4 regions of the Psychrobacillus sp. FSL H8-0487 genome follow, and region 2 is predicted to be linked to each of the others. Evidence: riboswitches for the same ligand, from Rfam matches in the RefSeq annotation. Region 2 holds a riboswitch; each other region holds the start of a gene.
The links. A riboswitch is a leader RNA that binds a small molecule or an ion and turns the genes downstream of it on or off. The one in region 2 is predicted to bind lysine.
Positions count from the first base shown of each region.

Region 1: linked by a shared signal. The riboswitch ahead of MHI47_RS13715 (Na+/H+ antiporter NhaC family protein) and the one ahead of MHI47_RS19255 (transporter substrate-binding domain-containing protein) in region 2 are both predicted to bind lysine.
Region 3: linked by a shared signal. The riboswitch ahead of dapA (4-hydroxy-tetrahydrodipicolinate synthase) and the one ahead of MHI47_RS19255 (transporter substrate-binding domain-containing protein) in region 2 are both predicted to bind lysine.
Region 4: linked by a shared signal. The riboswitch ahead of MHI47_RS12415 (aspartate kinase) and the one ahead of MHI47_RS19255 (transporter substrate-binding domain-containing protein) in region 2 are both predicted to bind lysine.

Region 1 covers NZ_JBBOZA010000001.1:2,676,931-2,679,138, forward strand. The annotation lists gene MHI47_RS13715 (Na+/H+ antiporter NhaC family protein) at 1-1,348, opposite strand, end outside; lysine riboswitch at 1,706-1,888, opposite strand; gene yunB (sporulation protein YunB) at 1,937-2,208, opposite strand, start outside.
Region 2 covers NZ_JBBOZA010000001.1:3,758,821-3,761,028, reverse strand. The annotation lists gene MHI47_RS19260 (purine-cytosine permease family protein) at 1-423, opposite strand, end outside; lysine riboswitch at 613-796, shown strand; gene MHI47_RS19255 (transporter substrate-binding domain-containing protein) at 921-1,766, shown strand; gene MHI47_RS19250 (amino acid ABC transporter permease) at 1,896-2,208, shown strand, end outside.
Region 3 covers NZ_JBBOZA010000001.1:3,084,737-3,086,944, reverse strand. The annotation lists gene dapA (4-hydroxy-tetrahydrodipicolinate synthase) at 277-1,164, opposite strand; lysine riboswitch at 1,398-1,577, opposite strand; gene MHI47_RS15820 (DHH family phosphoesterase) at 1,889-2,208, shown strand, end outside.
Region 4 covers NZ_JBBOZA010000001.1:2,428,454-2,430,661, reverse strand. The annotation lists gene uvrC (excinuclease ABC subunit UvrC) at 1-887, shown strand, start outside; lysine riboswitch at 929-1,108, shown strand; gene MHI47_RS12415 (aspartate kinase) at 1,203-2,208, shown strand, end outside.

The DNA.
Region 1 (2,208 bases), 1.1 Mb from region 2:
TGTCTGAAATAGGCGAACAATGGTCTCCAAAAACAGCTCCCGCTAAAACGGCCGCTAAAACAGGGAGTAATAACTCTGGCTCTACTACCATGATGATACTTGCACCAATTGGTAATAGTATCCCAAATGATCCCCATGAAGATCCAGTTGCGAAAGCCATAAAAGCTGTTAAAACAAACAGTAAGACTGGAATAACCCCTGCCGGAATATTATTATCTGTAACGAGATGAGCTAAATACTCACCAGTTCCTAAAGCTGTTATTAAAAATGAAAGGGACCAAGCAAATATTAAAATGCAAATAGCAGGTAACATTGAATTTATACCAGAAATAATTCCTTTCCCCAGTAAGCCCAAATTAGCATCTTTGTTTTTCTTGAATTGACGCGTATACAATAGTACAGCTAAAATACTCGATACCATCCCACCTATAAATAGAGAGAGCGGAACATCTGTATTTTCAAAAATAACAAATATGTCCATTACTTTTCCTGAAGCCTGATAGCCTGTCCAAAACATTGCAAAAAGAGTTACTACTATTAATGATACAATTGGAAGGATTAGATCCTTTACTTTACCAAAATTATTTTCCGGGAAATTACCTTGTAAATCACCTGGATTTGATTTATTTGGATCAAAAAGGACACCAGTTTCTCTTGCAAGTGTTTCATGTTTTTTCATCTCACCTAAATCATTGTCTGTCCATGCTGTAAAAAATACCATTGCAAGCGCAGCAATGACATAGAAATTCATCGGTGCCATTAACATAAACGCTTGCAGTGGAGTATAGTCTGTTACAGCATGGGTAGCAAAGATAACACCAAGCTGACTTATTAGAAACGCACCCCAACTAGAAACGGGAGAAACTACACAAACAGGTGCAGATGTAGAATCGATAAAATAAGCTAGCTTTGCACGAGAAACACGATGAGTGTCAGTAATTGGACGAGCAATCTGTCCTACAGCAAGTGCATTAAAATAATCGTCTACGAAAATAATAATACCTAAAAAAGCTGTAAGGAGTTTAGATCCGCGATTTGTTTTAATACGTTTAACTGCCCATGCAGCAAATGCAGTACTTCCTCCTGACAGACTAACAATCGCAGTAACCACCCCAAGCAACAATATAAACAATAATATATAAATATTATACATATTCAATCCATTATCCCAAAATGACGTGATAAAGGAATCCCAAAGAATGATCAATGAATCAATCGGCGAAAAGCTTTCTACTAACAAAGCCGCTGAAACAATCCCGACTCCTAGTGATAGTAAAACTCTTTTCGTCACAAGTACCATTACAATCGCTAGTAATGGCGGTAAAATTGAAAAAATCGTATTTTCCATCATAATTTCCTCCTAATAATGAAATGCATAAGCGCCTATGTAAGCCCCGACTAGCGTTGGAAGACTGACGGTAAAGGCGTACTTTGCCTTAACCATCAGGCTGAAACGACTCGAGGGGCTAGGCGCTGAAGCTAGACAATATGAAATGCATAAGTGCCTACTTCAATGTAGGCAGTCTGAATTCGCGACATCCTATCGCAACGACTGCATGACCTACACCTTATATATCCCAAGACTCGATGGGATATGAGCTGACACTAACGAAAATGAACAAGTGCATTATGCCTTAGAATATAAAAAAGCCAACCTAATATAAATATAGGTTGGCTTTTAGATAAAATTTCAAGCAAAAATTTTATACTTTGTAGCTCTCCATTTATACATATGTATAAATGACAGTGTTATTTTTGTTCAAAATAACCCCAACTAGATTTGACTTGACGGTCAACATCTAATTTCGGCATAACTTCCTTTCGTTTACAATCACAGTTGTCATTCTCCTGTAAACTACTCTTTTGCTATGCGGCCTCTACCTATTCTTATTCATTTCCACTAGTATAGCAGTAAAAACAATATTCTTAAGGATTTTTATTTTTCAGGTAATGGCAATGGTACTTCTATTGATGGAGCAGCGTCCCCGTCTCCTCCTGTGTAAATGTAAGGAACCTGGCCTTGCACGATTCCCATTGCCACAGGTATACTCTGTTCCACCGTACTCATCTTACTTGCCAGAGGAACTATTATTTGTACATTTACCGTAATGTGGATATTAACCTCCACATAAGCATTGTTTATTCCAAACTTAGTAATAGAAGGAACTACATTCGATTGAACATTTCCGATAACGTGAAAGCGTATGG
Region 2 (2,208 bases):
TAGGTTAGGGAAGAAGGTGTGAACCGCGGATACTAAAATGAGTCCTTCAAATGCACAATACATAATAAAGTTTGTCGCGTAGAGGAACGATGTTAGGGAAGCACCTATATAGCCAAAACCACCGCCTCTAGATAATAAATTGACATTCATACCAGATTTCGCGGATAAGTAAGCAATGAAGGTTCCTAATATACCGGCAACTACTATTGCGTAAATCGAGGAGATAATAGCATTTAGTGCCCCAAATTGCAGAGCCATTACACTACCCATTTGAAAGTAAAAAATGGCAGTGGCTATGCCGAATGTAATATTGGTTATACTTAACCAACCCATATTTCTTTGGCTACGGGGTACCTTTTCTAATGAATAATCTGAGTCCATTTGTTCTGTTACTTTGTGATCTGTAGTTTGGACAGATCTCATAATATCATTCTCCTTTAAAAAATAATTACCAATGTAAGTAGACACATTAATAACTAAATTCTCATTGTTTTTATATTTCCACCATTAATTATAACATATACCTAGCTAAGTATTAATACTGAGGTAGTTGACAGAAATATATGTGTATTGTAAACTATGAAACATAATTGAATATAACCTCACTTAGTGTAGTGAGGTAGAGGCGCGATATTTAACAGTCCTTAGTGGAGTTTGAGAAGCTACGATGCTAGGGAGAAGGAAATGTCGCCGAAGTTTGTAATATTACTCGTTATTACTTGCTGGGTCTGTAGTTAATAATTGCAGGACTGTCCACTATAAACATCCCGGTTTATAATGGTGTGCTATCTCATTTGGGAAAAGTAGAGGACCTGGGCAACTATACATATTGCGACCTGAGTTCATCTCAGGTCTTTTTTTGTACAAGTTGTCTTTTTTTATAGGCAAGAACATATATTGATAAAAAGGGAGAAATTAGAATGAAAAAAAGATTAGCATTTTTAACGATATTTGTATCTATTACATTGTTATTAGCGGCATGTGGAACGGCTGATAAAGAGACTTCGGGATCTTCAACAGCTAAAGATACGGCTGATACATTTACAGTAGGCTTAGAAGCAGGTTATGCACCTTTTAACTGGACTCAACTAGACGATTCCAATGGTGGAGTGAAGATTGATGGAAACGCAGAGTATGCTGGTGGATATGATGTGGAAATTGCTAAACGTATTGCGGATGGATTAGGAAAGGAACTAGTTATCGTTAAAACAGAGTGGGATGGGCTTGTGCCATCATTGCAATCAGACAAGATTGATGCAATTATAGCGGGAATGTCACCTACAGAAGAGCGTAAAGAAACAATCGACTTTTCGGAAAACTACTATACTTCCAACTTTGTTATGGTAGTGAAAAAAGGTGGAGCTTTTGAAGGGGCTACTTCTATTCAAGACTTTAGTGGTGCTAAAATTACAGGTCAGTTAAATACTTCTCACTATGGTGTAATTGATCAAATCAAAGATGTGCAAAAACAACCAGCATCTGATAATTTCTCTGCAATGCGTGTAGCATTAGAATCTGGAGTTATTGATGGTTATGTGTCTGAACGTCCAGAAGGAATTAGTGCTTCTTCCGCTAATGCCAACTTTGCAATGGTTGAATTTACGGATGGATTTAAAGCGGCAGAAGAGGATACAGCAGTAGCAGTAGGCTTGAAAAAAGATAGTAATTTAACAGAAGATATTAATAAAATTTTAGCGGAAATTTCTGAAGAAGAAAGACAAGAAATTATGGATGCTGCTATCAATAACCAACCAGCGGCAGAATAAGGGTGAAGTGATACCGGCTGCATCTTTTTGCAGTCGGTTTTTATATGGAATATATGCTTTCTAATTATTAACTATCTAGCTCCAGACGCCAGCAGCGTCTGCGGCTTTTCTAAGAAAGGAGGGAAATGTATGAGCATTGAATATATTATTTCGATGATTACTAATAACTGGCCGATGTTCCTTCGTGGAGCAGGAATGACATTATTAATATCAATTATTGGTACAATTTTTGGTGCAGTTATTGGCTTGCTAGCAGGGGTTATTCGTACAATTCCTAAACCTGAAAGAAAAATGAAACGTATTTTGTTAAAAGTAGTAAATCTAATACTTTCTGCATATATTGAGTTTTTTAGAGGAACTCCGATGATCGTACAGGCCATGGTAATATTCTATGGATCTGCGCTTGCTTTTGGGATAGATATGGACCGTACAACAGCAGCAA
Region 3 (2,208 bases), 670 kb from region 2:
TCATAAGAAATGGTGCAATTCATTTCATTCCTCAACATCCTGAAAGGATGATTAGAAGTGGAAATATATCCTGTTGCGGCAGTAAATCATGGCAGTCCGCGAGTAATCAGAGAGGGAGCGCGAGTATTCCATTCTTCTCCGCGAGTATTCCATTCTTCTCCGCGAGTAAGCATTGGTCGATAGCGAGTATTCACCCATCGACCGCGAGTATATGATCTTTCATGTCCACGAATTAAAGGGAAAAGAGCGAATTCCAGTAGTTGGAATTCGCTCTTTTTAAGACTTTACGCCTTCTGGTAGTGTAGTTAATACTTCCTTTAAAGTAGTAAGCTCCTCAGCATTTAAAGGAACCATAGGTAGGCGAACTCCACCCACTGGAACACCTTTTAAATTCAATGCTGTTTTAACAGGTGTAGGATTTGGAGCTGCAAATAATGCTTTCATGACAGGCAATAGTCTGCGATGATCCATTGCAGCTTCTCTTACATTGCCATTATTAAACTTTGCGATCATTGCTTGCATTTCATTTCCTATAATATGCGAAGCTACGGAAATAACACCCGTTCCACCAATTGATAGCACCGGAATTGTTAAACCGTCATCGCCACTATACAGCGAAAAGTCCTCACGAGTATTACTAATAATTTCAGACATAGTATCCAAATTGCCGCCAGCTTCTTTGATAGCAACGATATTTGGAATCTCTGAAAGTCGGATGATGGTATCTAATGACATGTTGACCACGCTTCGACCTGGAATATTGTATAGCATAATCGGCAATGATGTTGTTGCAGCAATTGTTTGGAAGTGTTGGTACAAGCCTTCTTGAGATGGTTTGTTATAATAAGGAACAACAAGCATAATACCATCGACACCAGCATCAGTAGCCTGTTTTGTTAAATTGATAGAAGCTTTTGTGCTATATGAGCCGGTTCCAGCAATAACTGGCACTCTACCATTTACAACTTCAACTGTAAATTTAAACAGCTGTACTTTTTCTTCATCAGTTAACGTCGGAGACTCTCCGGTTGTTCCAGACACAACCAAACCTTGTGTTCCATTGGAGATTAAGTAATTTATTAAGTTTCTTGTAGCTGGAAAGTCTATATCCTCATTATGATCAAAAGGAGTAACCATAGCCGTTAATATTTGTCCAAAATTCATAACTTCTCCACATCCTATAATTTATTATTAAAAATTCAGGGAGAAGGGCTTCATCAATTACACTTCGGTGTAATTGTGTCCAGATTTTGAATTGCGCTAGCGCAATTAACTCCAAAGTCTGTGACATCCACCGGAGGCTTAACTTGAGATTTGTTTGGTAGTCAAGTTAAGTAAACGCGAAAAAGCAACAACGAGGGCTCGTTGTTGCAGTAGAAATAGAGTAATATTTCTGTGCGTAAGATAGCCCTCCATATAGTCTCCTATATGACAATTCAGTGTTTGTTCAACAGCTGAACCAGCTTCAAGAAAAATGAGATTCTTTCAACTTCGGCAAATTCCCCTTTCCACAAATGTCCTAGGATCTCATTATCCTCTAATTGTGTACTAATGGTTTTTGCGCCTCTATCCTTACTTCAAATATAATTGAAATAAGAGAATATTTAATTATTAAAATAATACATGACTTTTAATACTATTGCAACAGTTTACCTGTAAAATAAATATTAAGTAGTAAAATCCGTCAAAGTTGATCTTCACTCCAGGTGGACGCTTTCCGCGGATATGGCTTCACTCCTCATCACTGGAGTCGCCACCTTGCGCTACAATCAACGGAGTCCAATTTTATATTGATATAAGTAATTTGAAATTGACCCAAATAACTTTTAAGTTAGTTCTATTAATAAGTTTAATATGTAAAAACCATACTATATAAGAGGTGAAGAGAATGTATAAATTATTGTCCCATAATGATTTAGATGGTGTCGGATGTGGTATTTTAGCAAAGCTAGCATTTGGTGAGAATGTAAAGGTGCGCTATAATTCGATTTCATCTCTTAATCGGGAGATTGAATATTTTTTAGAAAATGATGAACCTGATACATTTTTATTCGTAACGGATTTGACGCCGAACGGGGATAATGAAAAAAGATTAAATGATTTTTACAATGCAAATGGGAAGGTACAACTAATCGATCATCATAAATCAGCGTTGCACTTTAATGATTATGAATGGGGATATATTTTAGTGGAAGATCAGGAAGGCAA
Region 4 (2,208 bases), 1.3 Mb from region 2:
AACCAAAAGAAATTTATGTTCCATTAACTACGGATCTTGACTTAGCTTCAAATCTTCTAGAAATGAAAGTTTTCGTTCCACAACGAGGCACAAAGAAAAATCTAGTCGAGTTAGCAGAAAAAAATGCAAAAATAGCTCTAACGGAGAAATTTCATTTAATCGAAAGACAAGAAGAGAGAACGATTGGGGCAGTTGAACAGCTTGGTGATTCCATGGGGATTGCACCTCCAATGCGTATAGAAGCTTTCGATAACTCGCATATTCATGGTACAGATGCTGTATCTGCAATGGTTGTATTTATTGATGGTAGATCAAGCAAAAAAGATTATCGTAAATACAAGACAAAAACGGCTGCCAAACATGATGATTATGGTGCTATGCGTGAAGTTGTACGGCGAAGATATACAAGAGTCTTGAAGGAGAATTTACCACTACCCGATTTAGTAATCATTGATGGTGGAAAAGGGCAAATAGAGGCAGCGCGTGAAATTATTGAGGATGAATTAGGACTTGATATACCGATTGCAGGGCTTGCAAAGGACGGCAAGCATCAGACTTCTCAACTTATTTATGGTGACCCTTTGGAGATAATTCCAATGAAGCGTACGAGCGAAGGTTTTTATTTGCTCCAACGAATTCAGGATGAAGTCCATCGTTTTGCTATATCATTCCATAGACAACAGCGTGGAAAGCATACAATTGCATCTTCTCTAGATGGTATTGAAGGGATTGGTCCTCAAAGGAAAAAATTATTACTAAAACAATTTGGTTCTTTAAAGAAAATACAAGCTGCTAGCAAAGAAGAGTTAATGGCTGCAGGATTACCGAGTAAGCAAGCAGATTTAGTGATTGACCATTATCAGAAAAATGTATTGTCTTCTGAATAATCATATGTTATGGTTGTAACAATTTAATATTCACTATTATAAGTGAAGATAGAGGTGCGATTAGACATCAGTACTCAGCAGGAGGAAGGAAAGTTCCTAGAATAGCTGAAGAAAGGGTTTTTCGCCGAAACATAGAATAGCTTTTCCTATTCTGTTGTTGGTTCTGCATTTAATAGATGTAGGATTGTCAGAATTTGATATTCTGGAGGGCTATCTCACATGGACAGATTTTTTGGACCGTGTATGAGACAATGCTTTTCACAATATGTGAAAAGCATTTTTTAATCCTTTCAGTTAATAAGGGAGCGGATGATCATGACTAAAATTGTAATGAAATTTGGCGGTACTTCGGTTGAATCAACTGAAAAGATTACAGATGTTGCTAATCGGGTAAAAGGTGAAAAAGAAAATGGTCATGATATTGTGGTTGTTGTATCCGCAATGGGTAAAGCGACAGATGAATTATCAAAATTGGCTTTCGAATTAGCAGATTCACCGTCCAAACGTGAAATGGACATGCTTTTATCTTCTGGGGAGCAAGTTACAATGGCATTGCTTTCTCTCAAGTTAAACGCAATTGGAGTAGAAGCCATTTCTCTCACAGGTGCCCAGGCAGGTCTGATAACAGATAGTGTACATAGAAATGCAAAAGTAATGAAAATGGATCCTTCAAAAGTTGATGGATTACTTGCAGCAAATAAAGTAGTTATTGTAGCTGGTTTCCAAGGAATATCTGAAGCAGGAGAGATTACTACACTTGGCAGAGGAGGATCTGATACAACTGCTGTAGCTATTGCTGCTTCTATTGAAGCGGAAATTTGCGATATTTATACAGATGTAGACGGTATTTACACGTCTGATCCTCGCTATATTGAAAGTGCGCGTAAACTGGAACAGCTTGAATATGACGAAATGTTAGAACTCGCTAATTTAGGTGCGGGAGTATTACATCCACGTGCAGTTGAATTTGCTAAAAATTATAAGGTTCCATTAAGAGTGCGCCCGAGCTTTAAAGATGGAGAAGGAACGATTTTGAAGGAGGAAGTAGATGTGGAAAATAATTTAGTGGTTCGTGGAGTGGCATTTGAATCAGATATCGTCCGATTGACTATAGAATATGAAGTACCTTTTAATGGTTCCCTCGCTTCTATTTTTACGACTTTAGCAGCAAATCATATAAACGTAGATATTATTGTACAGTCAATCGTAGAAGGAGTGAAACCTGCAGTATCCTTTTCTATTAAAAAGGAATCCTTGTCTGAAGCGATAACAGTTTTAGAGACACACAAACAAGCACTAGGCTTTACTTTCGCAGATTTTG